DNA from 3 places in the Mesorhizobium sp. CA6 genome. Region 3 is predicted to be linked to each of the others. Evidence: predicted binding sites of a transcription regulator. Region 3 holds the regulator's gene; each other region holds the start of a gene.
The links. The regulator PhoB, encoded in region 3, activates phosphate uptake and scavenging genes when phosphate is short. The targets are predictions, from matches to a motif close to TGTCATNNANCTGTCAT.

Region 1 (8,071 bases), on a different contig from region 3:
GGCACCGACATCGCCAATTGGGAAAAGGCGATAAGGCCGAACACCAAGCTGTTCTTCCTGGAAAGCCCGACCAACCCGACGCTGGAGGTGGTCGATATCGCGGCCGTCGCCGGGCTCGCCAATTCGATCGGCGCCAGGCTGATCGTCGACAATGTCTTCGCCACGCCGCTGCAGCAGAAGCCCTTGCTGCTCGGCGCCCATATCGTCGTCTATTCGGCGACCAAGCATATAGACGGCCAGGGCCGCTGCCTCGGCGGCGTCATTCTGTCGGACAAGAAGTGGATCGACGAGAACCTGCACGACTATTTCCGCCACACCGGTCCCAGCCTGTCGCCCTTCAACGCTTGGACGCTGCTCAAAGGCCTGGAGACGCTGCCGCTGCGCGTGCGTCAGCAGACCGGGAGCGCCGGCAAGATCGCGGATTTCCTTGCCGGCCGACCGGAGATCGCCCGTGTCATCTATCCGGGCCGCGCCGATCATCCGCAAGCGGATATCGTCAAGAAGCAGATGTCGGGAGGCTCGACGCTGATCTGCCTCGACGTCAAAGGCGGCAAGCAGGCGGCCTTTGCCTTCCAGAACGCACTCGACATCGTGCTGATCTCGAACAATCTCGGTGACGCCAAGAGCCTGATCACCCATCCGGCGACGACGACGCACAAGAACCTGAGCGACGAGGCCCGCGCCGAGCTCGGCATCGGGCCAGGCACGCTGAGGCTCTCCGTCGGCCTGGAGGACAGCGACGATCTGCTGGAAGACGTCGAACAGGCGCTGAAGGCAGCAAAATAGAAGGCTGAGAACGCCGCGGCCGGAGCCTTCCAGAGCCGCAATTCCGGACGGAAAACCGTTTCAGACTTTTCCTGGAATTGCTCTAGGCGAGCTCCTCCAGCTCGGTCATCGCCTTGGTGCGGATGGTCATGGCGTTGCCGGGCCATTCGACGGCGCCGCCGAACCAGGCGCGCGCCCAGATGGCCGGCAGCAGGGCATCGCGCACAATCATCGCGGTGACGCTGCGTGGCGACAGGTACCAGCCCTTCGCAAAGGCCAGCAGCCATTCCGGCAGGTAGGCGATCGCCAGCACGCCCAAGGCCGTCGTGGGCAGGCTGACGCCGGCGCTTGCCGCTGCAATCAGCGCCAGCAGCAGCGGCACCGCAGCGCCAGTCAGTATCTCCGGCGCGAAGAACAGAGGGAAGGTAACCCGCCGCAGCCGCGCCCAGCGCGTCTGGCGCGACCAGATCTCGGCGAGCCTGCGCTGGCCGAGCGGCTGCTCGAATGGCGAGGCGACGAGGTTGACGTTGAACCCCAGGCCGTTGACCAGCTTGGTGGCCGCCGCGTCCTCGGCGATCTCGGCGGCCAAAGCCTGGATGCCGCCATTGGCATCGAGCATCGGTTTGTTCCACAGCATGCTCTTGCCCTGGGCGAAGCCAAGGCCAACCGCCTCGCCGGCATACTGCCAGCGCGCCTGCAGCGTGTTAAGAAAGGCGCATTCGACTTCGGCCCAAAACCCGTCTGGCCGCGAGCCGATCGGCGTCGAACAGACGAGGCCGGTATCCGGCCGCCATGCCGCCATCAGGTGCTGGACATAGTCTCTCGGCATCAGCACGTTGGAATCGGCGAGGATCACCCAATCGTGTCTCGCCGCCTGCCAGCCCTTGACGCAGTTGTTGAGCTTGGGATTGGCGCTGACGCGATCGTCGCCGATCAGCAGCCGCGCAGGAATTTTGGGGTGGCGCGCGATCGCCGCATCGATCAGCTTGACCACCGGGTCTTCGGCATGCGCGACGCAGAAGATCAGCTCGTAGCGCGGCCAATCGAGCGAGAAGGCGCGCTGCAAGGTCTCCGGCGTGAACGGCTCGACGCCACGCGACGGCACGATGATGGAGACCGGCGGCCGCGCGCTGGAGGGCGGCGCGATGACATGCCGCCGCTTCAGCCGCGACGAGGCGAGCAGGATGCTGGCGAGATTGAAGGAAAGAAGCGCTGACGAAGCCAGGCCGGCTGCGATAGTCAGTTTCATCGAGATCTGGTCACCCCCGATAGAGAGTTTCACCGTTTCACGCAAACGGCGACCCACTCCATCTCCTTGTTTTCACGCAATTCCGGACGGAAGGCTACGGCGAAGGCGCCGAGCCTAACCGCTCGCGCTTTCCTGGAATTGCTTTAGGCCGCACGCGGCCGTTTCAACTGTTACAGAGCGCCCGAGTCGCCCGGCACGGTTTGTGCACACCAACATTGTCATGTGTCACCTAAATGACATTGTTTTTCGGCACCTGCACTTACAAGGCTGGCAGGATGGTCGGCGCTGCGTTTATCAAGAGCGGAGCGTGACATATTTTCCGCGGCGGCAACCGGAGTGGCCCATGTATCGCGCAGTGACGCGCAACATCGAAGTGCTGGTCAGGCCCTTCTATCTGGAGGACCGCTCCGATCCCTCCGAGAACCGCTATGTCTGGGGCTATCAGGTAACGATTGACAACCGCTCCGACGAGTTCGTGCAGCTTGTGTCGCGCTACTGGCACATCACCGACGGTCAGGGCCGGGTCGAGGAGGTGCGCGGCGCCGGCGTCGTCGGCGACCAGCCGGAACTCAATCCCGGCGACAGTTACCAGTACACCTCGGGCTGCCCGCTCTCGACACCGTCAGGCATCATGGTCGGCCACTACACGATGCGCAACGGCCGCGGCGAGACGTTCGATATCGCCATTCCGGCTTTCTCGCTCGACATGCCAGGGACAAGGCGCACGGTGAATTAGCCGTCGGCGACAGCCTCTTTCTCCCCGCTTCACGGGGAGAAATGCCCGGCAGGACAATGACGGGCGGCGCCGGGCTTCTGAGATTTTCCTTGAGGCGGACGACCGCGTCGCCGGCGTGTCGCTATGATCGCCAACGTTGGCGCCGCCCCTCATCCGCCCTTCGGGCACCTTCTCCCCATGGAACGGGGAGAAGGAAGAGGGCTCACTTCGCGAATTCAGCCGGGTCGAAGTCGTATTGGGTCGAGCAGAACTCGCAGGCGACATGGATGCCGCCCTCCTCGGTCGATTCCTTGATCTCCTCAGCCGAAAAGCCTTCGAGAATGCCGCGGATCTTGTCGCGCGAGCAGGAGCACTGGTCGGCGACAGGGACGCCGCGGAAAACGCGCACGCCGTGTTCGTGGAACAGCCGGTAGAGCAACCGCTCGGCGCCCACCGTCGGGTCGATCAACTCGGTCGGCTCGATCGTGCCGAGCAGCGCCAGCAACTCCTGCCAGGAATTGTCGGCCGGCTGGTCCGCAACGTCACGCGGATCGCCGTCGCCGCCGGAAATATCGGGAACGCGCATGCGCTCCGGCGATCGCGGCAGGAATTGCGCCAGGATGCCGCCGGCGCGCCACTGCTCGCGCGCGCCGGCCGGGCCGGGCGTGACCAGCTTGGCGACCGACATCTTGATATCGGTCGGGATCTGCTCCGACTGCCGGAAATAGGTGCGCGCGGCATCCTCGAGCGAGGTGCCGTCGAGCTGGACGATGCCCTGGTAGCGCTGCGTATGCGCGCCCTGGTCGATGGTCAAGGCCAGGACGCCGTCGCCGAGCAGCGTCTGCTGCGAGGTCTCGCCGGCGGCGGTCAGCGCCTGTAGCCGGTCGGCATCGAAGCGCGCATAGGCGCGCAGCGCATGCGGCGTGGTGAAATCGGCCACCAGCATGTCGACCGGACCGTCGGTGCGGGTCTGCAGAATGAACTTCCCTTCGAACTTCAGCGAAGTGCCGAGCAGCACGGTGAGCACGCAGGCTTCCGCCAGCAGGCGGGCGACCGGCTCAGGGTAATCGTGGCGGCTCAAGATAGCGTCGAGCATCGGCCCGAGCTGCACGGTGCGGCCGCGCACATCGAGCGGCGCGACCTCATAAGGCACGACATGATCGTCGCCGGCGAAGCCGAATTCACCGAGTTGGGGTTTATGCTCAGCCAAGGTCTGGGTTTCCAACATGACAATACTCCGGGGCGCAGCCATGCCGCCCGGTGAGCCGCATGCGTCGAAGCGCGTTCGATTTACGTGATGGCCCGCAAATAGGCATCACATGTCCCCAGATCAAGTTGAGCCCGATCGGGCCGGAAGCGGTCAGGTCCAGCCCTTCTCACGCGCCCAGACACCAGGCCAGCACCGCCTTCTGGGCGTGCAGCCGGTTCTCGGCCTCGTCGAAGACCACCGAATGCGGCCCGTCGATCACCTCGTCGGTGACCTCCTCGCCGCGATGCGCCGGCAGGCAGTGCATGAACAATGCATCGGGCTTGGCTTTTGCCATCAGCGCCGCATTGACCTGATAGGGCAGGAAGACGTTGTGGCCGCGGGCGCGATGCTCCTGGCCCATGGAGACCCAGCTATCGGTGACGACGCAGTCGGCCTGGTCGACGGCTTCCTCGGCGGACCTAGAAAACCGGACCTTGCCGCCATTGGCTTTCGACCAGTCGACATATTTCTCGAAAGGCTCGCTGCCTTCCGGCACCGCGATATTGAGGTTGAAGCTAAACCGCGCCGCGGCCTCCAGGAGCGAATGCAGCACATTGTTGCCGTCGCCGGTCCAGGCGAAGGTCTTGCCGGACACCGGGCCGCGATGCTCCTCAAAGGTCATGATGTCGGCCATGAGCTGGCAGGGATGCGTGTCGTCGGTCAGCCCGTTGATGACCGGAACGGTGGCGTTCTCGGTGAGCTCCAGCAGCCGGTCGTGCGAGGTGGTGCGGATCATGATGGCGTCGACATAGCGCGACAGCACTTTCGCCGTGTCGGCGATTGTCTCCGAACGGCCGAGCTGCATCTCGGTGCCGGTCAACATGATAGTCTCGCCGCCGAGCTGGCGCATGCCGACATCGAAGGACACGCGCGTGCGCGTCGACGGCTTGTCGAAGATCATGGCCAGCACCTTGCCATCGAGCGGTTTTGAACGCTCACCTGCCTTGAGCCTGGTCTTTCGCGCCACCGCGTCGTCCAGCATGATGCGCAGGTCGCCCGCGGAAACGGCGGACAGATCGGTGAAGTGGCGAACACTCATCGGCAGGTTCCAGAAATTATTTGGCGGCTTCGGCGGCAATCGCGTCGGTCAGGCGCTTGGCGCCGCCGCGAATGCGCTCCAGCGCCACGCCGATCTCCTCGTCGGTGACGGTGAGCGGCGGCAGGAGGCGGATGACGTTGTCGCCCGCCGGCACGGCAAGCAGGTGCTGGTCGCGCAGCGCCATGTTCACCTTGGCGTTGGGCATGGCGCATTTCAGGCCGAGCATAAGGCCGGTTCCCCTGATGCCCTCGATGACGTCGGGGAATTCATCGGCCACCGCCGCAAGGCCCTGCTTCAGAAGCAGCGCCTTGCGCCGGACGTCCTCGAGGAAGCCGTCGGCCAGCACCACGTCGAGCACGGCGTTGCCGACGGCCATCGCCAGCGGATTGCCGCCGAAGGTGGTGCCGTGCACGCCGGCCGTCATGCCGGTCGCCGCCTCGTCGGTGGCAAGGCAGGCACCCATCGGAAAGCCGCCGCCGATGCCCTTGGCGATCGCCATCAGATCGGGCGTGACGCCTGACCATTCATGCGCGAACAGCTTGCCGGTGCGGCCGATGCCGCACTGGACCTCGTCGAAGATCAAAAGCAGGCCGTGCTTGTCGCAGAGTTGCCGCAGCCGCTTCAGCGATTGCGTCGGCACCGGGCGTATGCCGCCCTCGCCTTGCACCGGCTCGATCAGGATCGCCGCGGTCTCCGGCGTGATCGCCTTTTCAGCGGCGTCGATGTCGTCGAAAGCCACCTGGTCGAAACCCTCGACCTTCGGGCCGAAGCCTTCGAGGTATTTGTACTGGCCGCCGGCGGCGATCGTCGCCAGCGTGCGGCCGTGAAAGGCACCCTCGAAGGTGATAATGCGGAAGCGCTCGGGATGGCCCTTGACGAATTGATAGCGCCTGGCCGTCTTGATGGCGCATTCCAGTGCCTCGGCACCGGAATTGGTGAAGAACACCTTGTCTGCAAAGGTCGCCTCAGTCAGCCGCTCGCCCAGCCGGCGCTGTTCCGGGATCTCATAGAGGTTGGAGACGTGCCACAGCTTGGCGGCCTGCCCGGTGAGCGCCGCGACCAGATGCGGATGGCCGTGGCCCAGCGAATTCACCGCGATGCCGCCGGCGAAGTCGAGATATCGCTCGCCCTTGTCGGTGACCAGCCAGGTCCCCTCCCCACGGTCGAACGCCAGGGGTGCGCGGGCAAAGGTCTCGTAAAGCGCCGAACCGCTCATTATATGCGTCTCCGGAACCGGAAATCAAAAAAGCCGCCAATGCGGCGGCCTTTGCGGCTTATCATGTTTTTCGGCCATGAAGTCAACGAAAACGTCACGCAGAAGCGCGTGGCAAGCCCCTGACGCCACGCCGGTTCATAAGTAGGCCGGCAAGTTGGGGAAAACCGAAAAAACCGAATCGTGTTGCCCTGGGGACTCTTGTCACCGAGTCAGCGCATAAGGTATTTGTAGTCGAGAAATAACTAGATTTCGTGCGGCGGACCTAATCACCCGGTATATGTGGTGTTGTTTGCCCGGCGAGAGCCGGGGGCGGGAAAGGATTCTGACTGCCGTACGCCTCAGCAGGAGCGCGGTCTCATGAACTGGACTGACGAGCGGGTCGAACTTCTCAGGAAATTGTGGTCGGAGGGTCTGAGCGCCAGCCAGATCGCCGCACAGCTCGGCGGGGTGAGCCGCAACGCCGTCATCGGCAAGGTGCATCGCCTGAAGCTGTCGGGCCGCGGCCGCGCAACGGCCGCTCCGGCGCGCCAGAAGAAGGCGACGCAAGGCGCCTCGATGCAGAAATCGGTGACCCGCGCCGCAAGTGCCACGCGTCACGTGACCACCACCATCGGCGCCACCGCGCTGCAGGTGCAGTTCGACGCCGAGCCGGTCGCGCGCCACTATATCCGGCCGGTCGAGAACGTGGTCGTGCCGATCTCGCGGCATCTGCAGCTCGTCGAGCTGACCGAACGCACCTGCAAATGGCCGAACGGCGATCCGCTGTCGGAAGACTTCAACTTCTGCGGCAACGACGCTGCCGAAACGGGACCCTATTGCAAGTATCATTCCCGGGTGGCGTTCCAGCCGGCCGGGGATCGGCGCAGGGCGCGCTGAGCGAATGGCGAATAGAGAATAGCGAATAGCGAATAGCGAATAGCGAATAGAACTGGATAGAGTTTCGCGAAAAGGGCAACTTATTCCCTACTCGCTACTCGCTACTCGCTACTCGCTCCTTACTCCCTTTACTGCCCTACTCCCCTACTCCCTCCCTTCACAGCCATCCATTCTTCTTGAACCGCCAGTACAGGAACGCGCAGATGAGCGCGATCGCCACCAGGACGGCCGGATAGCCGTATTCCATCTTCAGTTCCGGCATGTCGGAGAAGTTCATGCCGTAGATGCCGGCGAAGGCCGTGGGCACCGCCAGGATGGCCGCCCATGAGGCGAGCTTCTTGGATATTGCGGTTTCCTGGCTCTGCCCGACCAGCAGACTGGCTTCGAAGGCGAAGGCCAGAACCTCGCGCAGGGAGTCGATCTTTTCCTGCACGGTGCGGATGTGGTCGGTCACGTCGCGAAACAGCGGATGCATGGCGGCATGTATCTGCGGCAGGTCGGCGCTGGTCAGCCGACGGCAGACCTCGACCAGCGGCAGCGCCGCATTGCGCAGCCGCAGCAGATCGCGGCGCAGCATGTAAAGCCGCTCGATATCGGAACCGGTCATCGGCTTCAGAAGCACCTTGTCCTCGATCGCCTCGACCTCGTCCTCGATCTGCTCCAGCACCGGCATGTAGTTGTCGACGATGAAGTCGAGGATGGCGTAGAGGACGAAATCCTCGCCTTTGGCGAGCGAATGCGGGCAGCTCTCCCAGTGCTGGCGCACAGCGGCGTAGGAGGTCGACGGGCCGTGCCGGACGCTGACAATGTAGCCGGCGCCGACAAACAGATGCGTCTCGCCGAAAGTGACTCGGCCGTCGATCAACTGCGCGGTGCGGGCAACGATGAAGAGGGCGTCGCCATATTGCTCGATCTTCGGGCGCGCATGCGGATGCTCGGCATCCTCGATCGCCAAATCATGC
Region 2 (8,071 bases), on a different contig from region 3:
AGGTGGTATTTCCTCGCCGCAAGGTCTGCGGCGAATTCATGTCGGGCACCAGCCTTGCCTTGCTCGATCAGCTGGGCGTCGGCGAGAGCTGGCGCGCGGAAGCCGGCCCCGAGATAAGGCGCGTCGGGTTCTTTTCGGGCGATGTCTCGGCGCAGGCGCGAATGCCGAGCGCCAAGACGGGTCTCGGCCGCGCGCTCGGCCGCGATCGTCTGGACACCATCCTGCTGCAGGCTGCCGAACGTGCGGGTGTCGAGATCCTCCAGCCTTGCAAGGCAGTCGCTATCCGCCGGCGCGATGACTTGCAATTTCTGACTGTGGAATCTGACCAGCAACAGAAGCTGCTCAGCACACCCGTCATCATTGCCGCGCACGGATCCTGGGAAACTGGGAAACTTCCGAGCCAGCTTGAAAGAACCAGCCAACCCTCCGACCTTTTCGGCTTCAAGGCGCATTTTACCGGCGCCGCGCTGGCGCCCGATCTGATGCCGCTGCTGGTATTCCCAGGCGGATATGGCGGGATGGTAACTGCGGACAATGGCCGGGTTTCAATCTCCTGCTGTATCCGCCGCGATGTTCTATCCGGGCTGCGCCGGCGCTTTGGGAATATTGCGGCGGCGGATGCGGTGTCGCGTCACGTCCTGGCCTCGTGCCGAGGCGTGCGAACTGCGCTGGCAGGTGCCGAATTGGATGGCCCATGGCTGGCTGCGGGACCGATTCATCCGGGCATCCGGGCCGGCTACGATCAGGGCATCTTCCGTGTCGGCAACATCGCGGGCGAGTCGCATCCTGTCATCGCCGAAGGGATTTCGATGGCGCTGCAATCGGGCTGGCTGCTTGCGCGAGAACTGATCGCATCGGGCAAACGTCGCGAGGACCGCGACGCCGCCGGGCATCGCTACGAACGCGAATGGCGTCGGCAATTCTCGACCCGTCTGCGTGCCGCGGCCTTGATTGCCAAAATAGCGCTTGGGCCAGGTGGCGCGCCGGCCATGCGCGCCGTGATCAAGAATTTTCCGGCCGCTTTGACGCTTGGCGCTCGGCTGAGTGGAAAGGTCCAGCCCGTTCCAGGCTTTTGACGTCTAGCGCGTTCACCGTTTCACGGAAACGGCGAAACGCCCTATCTCCTTGTTTTTTACGCAATTTCGGAGGGAAAACCGCTCACACTTTTCCTGGAATTGCTCTAAATCGCAGCGACGAAATCTTTCCAAGGCCCGGCATCGGAGCATCGTTTCCCGCCACGGACCGGGATAGCCGCGATCGGCTGTGACCGCCGGTCAGCTCAGCTTGTATGCGCGACCAGCCTGTTCACCGTCTCGGGGAAGAAATCGGGCGCCGAGAGCCGCTTGCCGAACATCATGTCGTATTGGATGAGCCGGAAATCGTTGATCTTCGGATCGATCTGCTTCTGCCTCGCCCAATCCGGCGTTGCTTCGCCCACGGGCGACAGGAGCAGGTTGCGGTCGACCACCCGGTAGTGTTCGCGCAGCGCGCCGAGGAAGCCGGTGTAATAGGGGTGGCTGATGCCTGCCGTGGTCAGGATATGATAGGGCAGGAAGGCCGGGCTCACCGAGCCGATGTTCTCGACCGGACCGGAGCGGTTCGACCAGATAACCAAAGGCGTATCGTGGTGTTCGAGCGCGGCGACCGCCGGCTCCTTGCGCGGCGCGACATTGTCCTTGAGGAAGCCGGTCTCGACATAGACGGGTCCGAGCGGCGGCAGATGGTCGCCGAAGAAGGCGATGATGGTCGGCCGCTGGCGGGCCTTCGCCCAGTCGATCAGGCGCTGCAGGCCGCGGTCGGCGTCGGCCGACCCCTCGGCATAGGAAAGCAGCGATTCCCGCGCCCAGGAACTGATCGGCGCGTCGATCGAATGCGTCGGGTTGTAGTAGCGGTAGGGCTCGTAAGGACCGTGGTTCTGCAGGCTGACGGCGAACAGGAACACCGGATCGTCGCTGGTGTCGGCCTCGCGGATGATCTCGTCGGTCATCGCCGCGTCGGAAGCCAGCGGCCCGCGCTTTTCCATCGGCGGCAGCGTCTCTTCGGAGCGGAAGTCGTTGAAGCCGAAATCGGCATAGACGGCGCCGCGGTTCCAGAACCAGTTGGTGCCGGGATGGATGGCGCGCGCCCGGTAACCCTGGCTCTTCAGGAAGGTCGCCAGCGACGGGGTCGGGGTGCGCACATATTGCTGATAGGGGATCGAGCCGGCCGGCAGGAAGGCGTTGGAAAAGCCGGTCAGCGCCTCGAACTCAATATTGGCGGTCATGCCGCCGAACTCGGGCGAGAACATCGAGCCGGAGCGCAACGCCCTGACCGTCGGGATCGGGTCGGGCTTGATGGTGACGCCGGGCAGGTGCGTCGGATCCCAGAAGGATTCGCTCATCACCACCACGATATCCGGCTTCTCGTCCGGCATGGAAGCGGCGGCGTCGGGGCGCTGGATCGCGGCCATCGTCTTCTCGGAATAGCCGGGCGGCGCCGCGACATGCGCCATCGGCACGTTCATCGCGAAGGCCAGCGCAAAGCCGTTGGAGGCGTAGTTCTCCTTCTGGTCCCACATGATCGGGATGATCTGCAGCCGGTCGCGCGTCCACGAGAAGGTGGCGTAGTCCATGATCGAGACGAAGAAGGCGAGCAGCGGCACGGCAAGCGCCAGCCGCGCCAGGCGGCCCTTGCGGCTGAGGATGGGTACTCGCCGGCGCCAGGTCCGCCAGCCGTAGACGAGCAGCGTCAGACCGCCTACGATGCCGACCGCCAGCATGACGGCCGTCCACGGGCGCTCGCGCACCAGGAGCGGCATCAGCGCCATGATCTGGCGGGCGAACAGGAAATCCGTGGGATAGAGCGGGTCGCCGAGGTAACGCGATTTCTGGTGGCCGACAAAGGCCAGCGCCAGCGTCAGCGGCGCCACGATCATCAGGCTCTGGTGGCTTCGGCCGAGTATGGCGTCCAGCCCGAGCAGCACCAGGGCGAAGACGATGATGGTGGTCCAGCCGGGCTTGAAGGGCTGCATGAAGAAATCGACTGTGCCGAAGAAATCGCCGCGTACGATCAGCTCGATCGCGAAGACGAGCAGGGCTGAGGCAAGAAGCGTCGACAGGCCGTAGCGTACGGTCGGCCAGGCTCGTCCCGGCAGATAGCCGGTGGACGGATCGTCTTCCAAAAATTGCGGCGCGGGTTTGGCCGCGCCTTTTCTGATCCTTGCCACTTTGCTTCCCCGGCCCTTGTCACGCGTCTTCCACTCGCGTCACGCCACTGTCATCGAAATGTCACGCAAAGCTAGCGCCTGTGGCGGAAATAAGAAGAGCCAGCAAACTAAACGTGAGCGGTTTTCATCAGGTGTGATCAAGTAAAAGGCCTTTTGGAACAGGCAGTCAGCAGGATTTCCGACCGAAATGCAGGCCGAAGAGACGCCTGCGGGCTTGACTTGGCTGTCCGCCTTGCGCCAGAGGCAGACAAAACCAGCCTCTGGAGAGACCTCAAAATGGCCGTCGCATTCACCTTTCCGGGACAGGGCAGCCAGGCCGTCGGCATGGGCAAGGACCTCGCCGATGCATTCCCCGAAGCGCGTCGCATCTTCGAGGAAGTGGACGCAGCGCTCGGCGAAAAACTGTCGAAACTCATCTGGGAAGGGCCGGAAGAGACGCTGACGCTGACCGCCAATGCCCAGCCGGCGCTGATGGCGGTGTCGCTGGCGGCGATGCGCGCGCTCGAAGCGCGCGGCTTCTCGCTGAAGGACAAGGTGGCTTATGTCGCCGGCCATTCGCTTGGTGAATATTCCGCGCTTGCTGCGGCCGGCTTCGTTTCGGTCGGCGACGCGGCGCGGCTGCTTCGGACCCGCGGCAACGCCATGCAGGCGGCGGTGCCGGCCGGCGAGGGCGCCATGGCCGCGATCATCGGGCTGGAACAGGCCGACGTCGAGGCCGCTTGCGCCGAGGCAGCTCGCGAGGTCGGCAACGGCTCCGTCTGCCAGGTCGCCAACGACAATGGCGGCGGCCAGCTGGTGATCTCCGGCGCCAGGCCGGCGGTCGAGCTGGCGGCGAAGCTGTGCACCGAAAAAGGCGCCAAGCGGGCGCTGATGCTGCAGGTTTCCGCCCCCTTTCATTCGGCGCTGATGACGCCTGCCGCCGACATAATGCGCGAGGCGCTGGCCGGTGTCGCGAAATCCGCGCCGGTGGTTCCGATCGTCTCGAACGTCACCGTAACCCCGACCAGCGACCCCGATGAGATCGTCCGCCGCCTGGTCGAGCAGGTGGTTGCCCGGGTGCGCTGGCGAGAGACGGTGGAATGGTTTGGCGCCAACGGCGTCGCGAGCCTCTATGAAGTCGGCGCAGGCAAGGTGCTGTCGGGCCTGGCGCGCCGCATCAACCGCGACATCGCCACCGGCGCCGTGGGCACGGCGGCGGAAGTCGAGGCCGCGCTGGCGGCTTTGGGGTGAGGCCCCGTTTTCGTCATTCTAGGGCGGAGCAAGGAGCGAAGCGACGCAGCGCAGACCCTAGAATCCATGCCGTGACTTGGAAGTGCCGCCGCGGTGCAGAATTCTGCTCCGTTGCATCCTTCGGCCAATGTCACGGCATGGATCCTCGGGTCTACGCGTCCGCTTCGCTCCCGCTCCGCCCGTGGATGACGACGGGAAGGAGGCCTTCGCCAATGTCCGACGCTTGTCTAGCGTGACTTGGACGATATGACGTATACGGAACGCGACTGCTTGCAGCCGTCTGGAAAAATGAGGTTGAAGATATGTTCGAACTGACCGGCCGGAAGGCGCTCGTCACCGGCGCATCGGGAGGCATCGGCGAGGCGATCGCCAGGGTGCTGCACAGCCAGGGCGCGATCGTCGGCCTGCACGGAACCCGTGTGGAGAAGCTGGAAGCCTTGGCGGGCGAATTGGGCGACCGCGTAAAACTGTTTCCGGCGGACCTGACGAACCGCGACGCGGTCAAGGCGCTCGGCCAGAAAGCGGAGGCCGATCTCGAAGGCGTCGACATCCTGGTCAACAATGCCGGCATCACTAAGGACGGCCTGTTCGTGCGCATGTCGGACGCCGACTGGGATTCGGTGATCGAGGTCAACCTTACTGCCGTGTTCCGGCTGACCCGCGAGCTGACGCATCCGATGATGCGCCGCCGCCATGGCCGCATCATCAACATCACCTCGGTGGTCGGCGTCACCGGCAATCCCGGCCAGACCAACTACTGCGCCTCCAAGGCAGGCATGATCGGCTTTTCCAAGTCGCTGGCGCAGGAGATCGCCACCCGCAACATCACCGTCAACTGCGTCGCCCCGGGCTTCATCGAATCGGCCATGACCGACAAGCTCAACGACAAGCAGAAAGAGACGATCATGGCCGCGATCCCGACCCGGCGCATGGGCACCAGCGTTGAAGTGGCGTCCGCCGTCGCTTATCTCGCCTCCAATGAGGCGGCCTATGTCACCGGCCAGACCATTCACGTCAACGGCGGCATGGCAATGATCTGAGGCAGGGCGGGCGCCTGTGAAAACAGCCATTTCGGCTTGGACGCCCGTCATTTTTCGTGTAATGCGGCCCGCAACCCGGCGGTTCGGGCAAAAACCGGTCCTGTGGCGTTGCGTTGCCCGCAAGACCATCTTTCAGCTTGATTAGCGGCATTCCGCCCGCTAACGAAGATAGACAACCTAAGACGAGGATTGCCCCAAATGAGTGACACCGCAGAGCGCGTCAAGAAGATCGTCATCGAGCATCTCGGCGTCGATGCCGACAAGGTGACGGAGCAGGCGAGCTTCATCGACGATCTGGGCGCGGACAGCCTCGACACGGTTGAACTCGTCATGGCGTTCGAAGAAGAGTTCGGCGTCGAGATTCCGGACGATGCGGCCGAGACCATCCTCACCGTCGGCGACGCCGTCAAGTATATCGACAAGGCCTCGGCCTGAGTTCTTTCGCAGGCATAACCGGGGAGGACCTGCGATGAGGCGTGTCGTCGTCACGGGCCTTGGCCTGCTTTCGCCGTTCGGCATGGGCGTCGAGCATAGCTGGCGGGAATTGCTCTCCGGCCGCAGCGCCTGCCGGCGTGTCACCGAATTCGAGGTGGACGATCTTGCCTGCAAGATCGCCCACATCATTCCGCGCGGCGACGGCTCGAACGGCACCTTCAATCCGGAGGCTGTGCTCGAGCCGAAGGAACTGCGCAAGATCGGCGAGTTCATTCTCTACGGCATCGCGGCCGCCGACGAGGCGCTGGCCGATTCCGGCTGGAAGCCTGAGACACATGAGGACCAGTGCGCCACCGGCGTTCTGATCGGCTCCGGCATCGGCGGCATCGACGGCATCGCCGAGAACGCGATGATCCTGAAGGAACGCGGCCCGCGCCGCATCAGCCCCTTCTTCATCCCCGGACAGATCATCAATCTGGTTTCTGGCCAGGTTTCCATCCGCCACGGCCTGAAAGGCCCGAACCATGCGGTGGTCACTGCCTGCTCGACCGGCGCGCACGCCATTGGCGACGCCGCCCGGCTGATCATGTGGGGCGATGCCGATGTGATGCTGGCCGGCGGCGCCGAGGCGCCGGTCACCCGGCTGTCGATTGCCGGCTTCGCGGCCTGCCGGGCGCTGTCCACCGAGCGCAATGACAGCCCCGAAACAGCGTCGCGTCCTTATGATCGCGACCGCGACGGCTTCGTCATGGGCGAGGGCGCGGGCGTCGTCGTCCTGGAAGAGCTGGAGCACGCCAAGGCCCGCGGCGCCAAGATTTATGCCGAGGTCACCGGCTATGGCCTGACCGGCGATGCCCACCATATCACCGCGCCGGCCGAAGATGGCGATGGCGCCTTCCGCTGCATGATGGCGGCGCTGAACCGGGCGAAACTCTCGCCGGCCGACGTCGACTACATCAACGCGCACGGCACCTCGACCATGGCCGACACGATCGAGCTCGGCGCCGTCGAGCGGCTGGTCGGCAATGCCGCTTCGAAGATCTCGATGTCGTCGACCAAGTCGTCGATCGGCCATCTGCTGGGCGCCGCGGGTGCCGCGGAAGCGATTTTCTCGATCCTCGCCATCCGCGACAACGTCGCGCCGCCAACCATCAATCTCGACAATCCGGAACGCGAGACGGCGATCGATCTCGTGCCGAACAAGCCGCGCCAGCGTCAGATCGATGTCGCGCTGTCGAATTCCTTCGGCTTCGGCGGCACCAACGCCTCGCTCGTGTTCCAGCGCTACAATGGCTGAAAGGCCAACGGGAGCAATCCCGGAAAGAGTGCTCAACGCTTTCCGCCCCGGGATTGCTCAGAAAAAGACAACCAGCCGGCAGTCCCGCCACCTGCCGTCATTTTTGCCAAATTCTCCCCTAGTTTGTAGCTAGGGGATTCGTTGCAAGATCAGACGGTAGGGCGCGCCATGAGCACAAATCCTGGGAGCACAAATCCGGGCGGCGACGGGGATTTCGCACGGCAGGGCACAAAGGTGCCGATCATGCCGAAGACCGCGGCCGAGGCGTTGCGCCCGGAAGCCGGCACGCCGCCGCCGTCGAAGCGCTCGCGCGCTTCGCGCAGCCAGTTCGTCGTGTTCCTGAACTTCTTCCTCTCCATGGTTATCCTTGCGGTCATCGCCTCGGGTGCGGCGCTCTATTTCGGCATGCAGGCTTTCGTCGAGCCCGGCCCGTCCGCCAATGGCGACACCTTCATGATCAAGCCGAACACCGGCGTGCAGGAGATCGCCGACCAGCTGGAACGCCGCAGCCTGATCAGCGATGCCCGCATCTTCCGGCTCGGCGTGCGCGCCACGGGTAATGAATCGGCGCTCAAGGCCGGCGAATACGCCATCAAGCCGCGCGCCTCGATGCGCGACATCATGGAGCTCTTCAAGAGCGGCAAGTCGGTGATGTACTCGCTTACCATTCCCGAAGGGCTGACGGTCGAGCAGGCGCTGCTGCGCGTCGCCGATCAGGAGGCGCTCACCGGCGACATGCCGCCGACCTTGCCGCCGGAAGGTACCATCGCCACCGACACGCTGCGCTTCACCCGCGGCGCCACCAGGCAGCAAATGGTCGACAAGCTGGTCGCCGACCAGAAGAAGCTGGTCGAGGATGTCTGG
Region 3 (8,071 bases):
GCGTCGTGGCGGGATAGATCGGATGCGCCGACCCATGATCGTGCAGGATGTCGCGTTCCACCGCCGCCTCGTCGCCGGTCTTGGCGAGCCTCAGGAAGCCGATGCCGCGCAGCCCGGCGAAATTGTCGTCGATGTCGAGGGCGGTGAAGAAGGCGTTGAATTCGCCGCGCGAGATGTCGCCGTTGCGGGCATCGAACAGCGCCTGCGTCGAACGCAGCAGCGACAGATGCAGGTCGACGCGGCTCTCGATGCGGTTGAGCGCGTCGTCTGCCGTGCCCTCGAACTTGATCCGCGCCGCCTCCTGCGTCGCGAAATAGGCGAACCCTGCCATGGTCAGGCTGACCAGCGCGACGGCGACAAAGGCAAGGATCGGAAAGAGCTTCTTCAAATCAAGGATGCGGCCCGTGGACGGTCGACGATCTTTATGGGCAAGTCTCGGCGCCAACACAATGGCGCGGTCAAACCATCACCGCGCTTGGTACATCACGCAGCCGTTAATTAGTCGGCTACCAGTTCGACTTCATGCCGCGATTTTCAGCGCCCCCGGGCCCGGAATGGCGCCCGGCGGGCATTTGCCCAAAATGATCATGCCGAGCACCTCGTCTTGGGTAAGATCGGTGGTGCGCGCGGTGCCAACCACCTGGCCGTTCTTCATCACGCAGACGCGGTCGGCGAGCTCGAACACGTCGTGGATGTCGTGGCTGATCAGGAAGATGCCGATGCCGTCGGCCTTGAGCTGCTTGACCAGTTCGCCGACCTGCGCCGTCTCTTGCGGGCCGAGCGCCGCCGTCGGCTCGTCCATGATCAGGATACGGGCGTTGAACAGGATCGCGCGCGCGATCGCCACCGACTGCCGCTGTCCGCCCGACAGCTTGATAACCGGCTCCTTGAAGCGCTGGAAACGCGGATTGAGCCGGCCCATCACCTTGCGCGCCTCGGCTTCCATGGCGACGTCGTCGAGCGTGCCCCAACCCGTCATCAGCTCGCGGCCGAGGAAGAGATTGGCCGCGGCATCGACATTGTCGGCCAGCGCCAGCGTCTGATAGATCGTCTCGACGCCGTATTTCTTGGCGTCGCGCGGATTGGAGATCGAAGCCTCCTCGCCATTGATGAATATCTGCCCGCTGTCGCGCTTATAGGCGCCGGACAGGATCTTGATCAGCGTCGATTTGCCGGCGCCATTGTGACCGAGCAGCGCCATCACTTCGCCGGGGAAAAGATCGACGGATGCGTCGTCGACGGCGCGGATGCCGCCGAAGGCGATCGAAACGTTGCGCATGTCGACCAGCGGAACGCCGGCGGGAGCGGTCTTGTCAGCCATGATCCCTTTCCTCCCTATAGTCCTTGCTCAGACGCGCTTGCGATAGAGGGTGTCGAGCCACACCGCGACGACGAGCACGGCGCCCACGACGATGCTCTGCAGCGGTGAATCGACGCCGAGCAGCACCATGCCGGATTGCAGCGACTGCATCAGCAATGCGCCCAGCATGGCGCCGAGCACCGTTCCGGAACCGCCTGCGAGCGACGTGCCGCCGATGACCGCCGCGGCGATGACCAGCAGTTCATCCAGCGTCCCCAGCGCGTTTGTCGAGGAGTTCTGCCTGGCCGACGAGATCGCCGCCGCGATCGTCGCCAGCACGCCCATGATCATGAACACCTTCATGGTGATCCAGCGCGTGTTGATGCCGGCAAGATTGGCGGCTTCCGGATTGCCGCCGATGGCAAAGACGTAGCGGCCGAATCTAGTGCGCTTGGTGACGAAGGTCATGATCAGGCCGACGGCGACCGCCATCAGCACCGGAATGGCGATGCCGTGCGCGATGAACAGCCCGCCTTCGGGCACGGTGATGTTGTTGGCCGCGGCGTAGCGGTTCACGATGCCGACCGGCCACGGATAGGAGTTGGCGAGCCACACCGCGCCCAGGATGACCGCGCAGGTGACCGTGGCAAGCAGCGTCTCGGCCCAGACCGGACGCAGCGGGAAGCGGAAGCGCTTGCGCTGCACGCGGCCGTTGAAATGCATGAAGATAACCGCCAGGCAGGCGACGATGCCGACGGCCCAGCTCCATTTGGCGCCGATCGAGCCCGCCGGGCCGCCGCCCATCAACTGGAACGTGGCGTCGAGCGGCGCAACGGTCTGACCGCTGGTGACCCACCAGGCAGCGCCCCGCCATACCAGCAATCCGCCGAGCGTGACGATGAAGGCCGGCACTTCGAGATAGGCGATAACGAAGCCCTGGAAGGCGCCGATGATGAGGCCGAGCGCCAGGCCGATCAGCAACGCCAGAACCCAGATCCAGGGGTTTCCCAGTTCAAGCCCGACGAAGCGAACCAGGAAATGCGCCTGGGCAAAGCCCATGACCATGCCGATCAGCCCTTCGGCCGACCCGACCGACAGGTCGATGTTGCGCATGACGATGACGAGCACCATGCCGGAGGCCATGATCGCCACGGCCGAAGACTGAACCGACAGGTTCCAGAGATTGCGCGGCGTCAGGAACGTGCGGCTGTCGAAGTCGAGCGGGTTGACGCCAAGCCGCAGGCTGGAAATCACATGCAGCCCGATCCAGATGAGGAGCAGCGCGCCGATCATGCCCAGCATGCGGGTGTCGAGCTCGGTCGCCTTCAGGAACCGGGCAACAGTGCCGAGTTCCGACGCGCGCGCGGTGTCCGCCGGTTGGGTAGACGTCGTGTCGGTCATGATTTCCTCCCACGGGCTTGCCGTCTGGCGCGGATGCCGGAACTCAGCTGGAAGCTATCCGCCTGAGGCAGAACGGCAAAATCTTTTGAAAACGCCGCGGCTTTTTTGAAAACGCCGCGGCTTTAAGGCAATCCCAGGAAAGTGCGTAGCGGTTTTCCGTCCGGGATTGCGGCAACAAAAACCAGGAGCGGTTCATTGAACCGCTCCTGGCCGCGGCGCAGGTGTTTTTGATCGAACGTCGGCAAGGCTCAGTTGCAGACCTGGACGCTGCCGGCGGGCACGCCCGCGCAGACCTCGTCCTTCTTGATCCAGCCGGCGTCGATGACGACGTTGAGGTTGTCCTTGGTGATCGCGACCGGCGTCAGGAACAGCGACTTGACGGTGTTGCCGCCGGGCGTCGTGAAGTCCTTGGCGCCGGCGATGTCGCCCATCTTCTTGCCGTCGGCGAGCTGCGAGGCGATCTCGGCGGCGTTCTTGCCGAGCTCGCGCGCGTCTTTCCACACCGACACGGTCTGCGTGCCGAGCGCGATGCGGTTGAGCGCCGCGTGGTCGCCGTCCTGGCCCGAGACCGGCACGGTGCCGGCCAGCCCCTGCGCCGTCAGCGCCGCGACAACGCCGCCGGCGGTGCCGTCATTGGCAGCCACGACCGCGTCGACCTTGTTGTCGTTGGCGGTCAGGAACTGCTCCATGTTCTTCTGCGCGTTGGCAGGCAGCCAGCCGTCCGTGTAGGCCTCGCCGACATTCTTGATCTTGCCGCTGTCGATGGCGTCCTTCAGGACTTCCATGGAGCCCGCGAACAGGAAGTCGGCGTTCGGATCGGAGCCCGAGCCCTTGATGAAGACATAGTTGCCTTCCGGCTTGGCCTTGAACACCTCGCGGGCCTGCATGCGCCCGACTTCCTTGTTGTCGAAGGTCAGGTAGAACACGTCCTTGTTCTCAATCAGGCGGTCATAGCCGACGACCGGGATTCCTTCATCGAGCGCCTTCTGCACCGCCGGGCCGATTGCCGAGGCATCCTGCGCCAGGATGATCAGCGCGTTGGCGCCCTGCGAGATCAGGCTTTCGACGTCGGTCAGCTGCTTGCCCGGATTGGACTGCGCGTCGGCCGAAATATACTTGTCGCCGGCGGCCTCGATGGCGGCCTTCATCGCTGCTTCGTCGGTCTTCCAGCGCTCTTCCTGGAAATTCGACCACGACACGCCGATCACCTTGTCCTTCGCCTCGGCGACAGACGCCAGCGTCAGCGACATGGCAACGCCCGCCAGAATGGCGGCTGCAAATTTCTTCATGATATCCTCCCTGCGCCCGTGCGGCGCGACCCAGACTGGCCCGAAGGCCGGCACAGAGGCTTTTTTTCGAGCCTCAAAAAAATAGTGGTCCAGCACAACAGCGCTGTCAACCGAGATTCTGATGGGTTTTGACGGGCTCAGGCATTTTTTTCGGTATCCGCAATAAATAATGACATGGCCCCTGGCTTCTGCCACAATCCCTAGCGTGTCAGCGACAGGCCATGGCATTATCACAAGGCCGCGATGACCGGGGAGGACGTGCGAAACGATGTCGGTCGGAATCCGCCACGACGATTTGCGCCGGCGCAACCGCGCCATGGTGATTTCGGCGGTACGCCGCGCCGGTCAGCCATCACGGACCGAAATTGCCGCCACCACCGGGCTCAGCCACTCGACCATTTCGGCGATCTCCGCCGACCTGATCCAGGAGGGCATTCTCACCGAAAGCAAGGCCAGCGAGCCGACGGCGTTGAAGCGCGGCCGGCCGCAGATCGGCCTGGCGCTGAACCCTGAAGCCGCCGCGGTGCTGACCGTGGTGTTGTCGCTGAACTTCCTGTCGGTCGCCGTGATCGATTATGCCGGTCAGGTTGTTGCCGAGGAGCAGCAGCGCCTGGACACGCTTGTCATGCCCCGCGACGAGCTGATCGGCGAATGCGTGGCGATCGTGCGGCGCCGGCTGCAGGATCCCGACCTCGACGTTGGCAGCGTCGCCCGCATCGCCATGGGCATTCAGGGCATCACCGATTCTAATGCACGCGCCATGCTCTGGTCGCCGATAACGCCGCTGACCGACATTCCTTTCGCCGACATCCTAGAGAAGGAGTTCGGCATCTCCGCCACCATGGAGAACGACTGCAACATGATGGCGGTGGCGCTGCAATGGCGCGACCCGGAGCGCTATCGTGACGACTTCATCGCCATCCTGTTGTCGCACGGCATCGGCATGGGTCTCGTGCTCAAAGGTGCGCTGTTCACCGGCACGCATTCCTCCGGCGGCGAGTTCGGCCACATGATCCACCGCCCGGGCGGGGCGCTTTGCCGCTGCGGCCGCCGCGGCTGCGTCGAGGCATATGCCGGCAATTACGCGATCTGGCGCAGCGCCATGAAAATGAGCGAGGACGCCGAGCCGGTCGACGTCGGCGACGCCGACATGCGGGCCCTTGCCGCGAAGGCGCGCGAGAGGGACGGCCCCGAACGGAAGGCTTACCGCCGGGCCGGCGAAGCGCTTGGTTTCAGTCTCGGCAGCCTGTTCGCCCTCATCGACCCGGCGCCCGTCGCAATGGTCGGCGTCAGCGCGGCCGCCTTCGACCTGATCGAGCCGGCGCTGCGCGAGGCGATCGCCCAGACGGCCGGCGGCCAGCACTCCGAATCGATCTCCTTCGACACCGAGCCGAACGAGTTGCCGCTGATCCGCGAAGGCTGCGCCATGCGCGCGCTGACCTTCGTCGACCAGGAGATTTTCGCGCCGGGAGGCCAGGCAAGAGCGGGGACGGGAAAGAACGTGGCCTGAGGCAGCCTTGAAGAGGTCCGGGGACAGCAGCAGACGCTTGAAATTAGCGAAGGGAAGGCCCCGCAGCTTCGTCATTCCAGGGCGGAGCAGGAGCGAAGCTCCGTCGCGGAGACCCTGGAATCCATGCCGCTACCTCACGCGTCGAGCGCAGCGGCACAGAATTCTGGACTGTCGCAACGCATCGACATCACGGAATGGATCCTCGGGTCTGCGCTGCGTCGCTGCGCTCCTTGCTCCGCCCGTGGATGACGAAGCACAAGCGTCTCGACTAATCGCCAATGCACGCGATCCGATGCTGGAGACAGAATCCGTCAGCGGCTCGGCGCCTTACTCCTAATCTTCCCTGATCGCGTAACCAGCCCCACGGATGGTGCGGATGACATCCGGCATGCGGCCGTTGTTGACCGCCTTGCGCAGGCGGCCGACATGGACGTCGACGGTGCGTTCGTCGATATAGATCGTCTCGCCCCACACATTGTCGAGCAGCTGGCTGCGCGAGAACACCCGGCCGGGATGACGCATCATGAATTCCAGCAGCCGGAACTCGGTCGGGCCGAGCCTGATCTCGCTCTTCTTGCGGTAGACACGGTGCGACTCGCGGTCGAGCACGATGTCGCCGACCTTGAGCACGCTGGACAGCACCTCCGGCTTGGCGCGGCGCAGCAGTGCCTTGACGCGCGCCATGAACTCCGGCGTCGAGAACGGCTTGACCAGATAGTCGTCGGCGCCGGTCGAAAGGCCGCGCACGCGGTCGCTTTCCTCGCCCCGCGCCGTCAGCATGATGATCGGCAGCCGCTCGGTCTCGGGCCGCATCCTGAGGCGCCGGCAGAGCTCGATGCCGGAAACCGCCGGCACCATCCAGTCGAGCACGAGCAGGTCGGGAACGTTTTCCTGAAGGCGGATTTCGGCCTCGTCGCCGCGGGTCACCACTTCGACCTGGTAACCCTCGGATTCGAGATTGTAGCGGAGCAGCACCCCAAGCGGCTCCTCGTCCTCCACCACCATGATGCGTGGCGCGATCATTGGCAGATACCCTTCGTCAGGCCGCCGGCGCCGACATTGTCGTCTCGTCCTGCTTGGGACGATTCGCGGGCAATTGCGTGCCGGTCAGCACATAATAGGCGTTCTCGGCAATGTTGGTCACATGGTCGCCGATGCGCTCGAGATTCTTGGCGCAGAACAGAAGATGCGTGCAGGCGGTGATGTTGCGCGGGTCTTCCATCATGTAGGTCAGGAGCTCCCGGAAGACGGATGTGTATTTGACGTCGATGCGCTCGTCGTCGTTGCGAAGCTTGGCCAGCGCCGTGGCGTCGCCCACCGTATATTCCTGGATCACGGCCTGGACCTGGATCAGCACCAGCTGCGCCATGGAATCGATCGAATGCGTGAGGTCGCGCGGCGCGGCGCTGACGCCGACCGAGCCGACGCGCTTGGCGATGTTCTTGGCGAGGTCGCCGATGCGCTCGAGGTCGCCCGCCATGCGGATCGAGCCGACCACGTTGCGCAGGTCGTCGGCCATCGGCTGGCGCTTGGCGATCAGCGTGATGGCACGGTCGTCGAGCTCGCGCTGGCGCGCGTCCATGATGGCATCGTCGGAAACGACGCGCTGCGCCATGGCATTGTCGGTCTCGAGCAGGGCCTTGGTCGAAGCGCCGACCATGGAGGCTGCGAGATCGCCCATGTCGTTGATGAGCCGGCTGATCTGCCTCAGATCCTCGTCGAAGGAAGCGACGGTATGTTCGGCCATGATGATGTCCTCGTATGAGCTCAGCCGAAGCGGCCGGTGATGTAGTCCTGCGTGCGCTTTTCGCGGGGCGAGGTGAAGATCTTCTCGGTCCGGTCGAACTCCACCAGCTCGCCCAGATACATGAACGCGGTCTGCCGCGACACGCGCGCCGCCTGCTGCATGTTGTGGGTGACGATGACGATCGTGTAGTCGGCCTGCAGCTCGTCGATCAGTTCCTCGATCTTGGCGGTCGACAGCGGATCGAGCGCCGAGGCCGGCTCGTCGAGCAGGATGACCTCGGGCTTCACCGCAACGGTACGGGCGATGCACAGGCGCTGCTGCTGGCCGCCCGAGAGGCTGAGGCCGCTGGCGTTGAGCTTGTCCTTGACCTCGTTCCAGAGTGCTGCGCGCTTCAGCGCCTGCTCGACGCGGCTGTCCATCTCGGCCTTGCTGATCTTCTCATAGAGCCTGACGCCGAAAGCGATGTTCTCGTAGATCGACATCGGGAACGGCGTCGGCTTCTGGAACACCATGCCGATCTTGGTGCGCAGCAGGTTGAGGTCCTGCGAGCGGTCGAGGATGTTCTTGCCGTCGAGCAGCACCTGGCCCTCGGCGCTCTGTTTCGGATAGAGCTCGTAGATGCGGTTGAGCACGCGCAGCAGCGTCGACTTCCCGCAGCCCGACGGGCCGATGAAGGCGGTCACGCTGCGCTCGGGCAGGGACAGGTTGATGTCCTTCAGCGCCTTCGACTGGCCATAGTAGAAATTGAGGTTCTTGACCTCGATCTTGGCCTTCTCGACGGTCGTATCGGCTGCGTTCAGGTCGGTGGACAACATCGGTTTCAT

Region 1: a site for PhoB is predicted at 2,237-2,253, ahead of LB526_RS08965 (ceramide glucosyltransferase). Genes of this name have one in related genera too.
Region 2: a site for PhoB is predicted at 3,254-3,270, ahead of LB526_RS10755 (LTA synthase family protein). Genes of this name have one in related genera too.

Annotation. Positions count from the first base shown of each region.
Region 1 is NZ_JAIUHI010000005.1:22,773-30,843, reverse strand. Features, by position in the region: gene LB526_RS08970 (O-succinylhomoserine sulfhydrylase) at 1-786, shown strand, start outside; gene LB526_RS08965 (ceramide glucosyltransferase) at 869-2,014, opposite strand; gene apaG (Co2+/Mg2+ efflux protein ApaG) at 2,358-2,750, shown strand; gene LB526_RS08955 (Hsp33 family molecular chaperone) at 2,953-3,981, opposite strand; gene argF (ornithine carbamoyltransferase) at 4,106-5,017, opposite strand; gene LB526_RS08945 (aspartate aminotransferase family protein) at 5,034-6,233, opposite strand; gene LB526_RS08940 (GcrA family cell cycle regulator) at 6,591-7,109, shown strand; gene LB526_RS08935 (magnesium and cobalt transport protein CorA) at 7,267-8,071, opposite strand, start outside.
Region 2 is NZ_JAIUHI010000006.1:96,011-104,081, forward strand. Features, by position in the region: gene LB526_RS10750 (NAD(P)/FAD-dependent oxidoreductase) at 1-1,076, shown strand, start outside; gene LB526_RS10755 (LTA synthase family protein) at 1,280-3,205, opposite strand; gene fabD (ACP S-malonyltransferase) at 3,482-4,435, shown strand; gene fabG (3-oxoacyl-[acyl-carrier-protein] reductase) at 4,738-5,475, shown strand; gene LB526_RS10770 (acyl carrier protein) at 5,674-5,910, shown strand; gene fabF (beta-ketoacyl-ACP synthase II) at 5,945-7,207, shown strand; gene mltG (endolytic transglycosylase MltG) at 7,451-8,071, shown strand, end outside.
Region 3 is NZ_JAIUHI010000007.1:12,419-20,489, forward strand. Features, by position in the region: gene LB526_RS12080 (CHASE domain-containing protein) at 1-388, opposite strand, end outside; gene LB526_RS12085 (ATP-binding cassette domain-containing protein) at 521-1,321, opposite strand; gene LB526_RS12090 (sugar ABC transporter permease) at 1,349-2,701, opposite strand; gene LB526_RS12095 (hypothetical protein) at 2,745-2,897, opposite strand; gene xylF (D-xylose ABC transporter substrate-binding protein) at 2,950-3,990, opposite strand; gene LB526_RS12105 (ROK family protein) at 4,259-5,500, shown strand; gene phoB (phosphate regulon transcriptional regulator PhoB) at 5,834-6,523, opposite strand; gene phoU (phosphate signaling complex protein PhoU) at 6,540-7,247, opposite strand; gene pstB (phosphate ABC transporter ATP-binding protein PstB) at 7,268-8,071, opposite strand; gene pstA (phosphate ABC transporter permease PstA) at 8,068-8,071, opposite strand, start outside.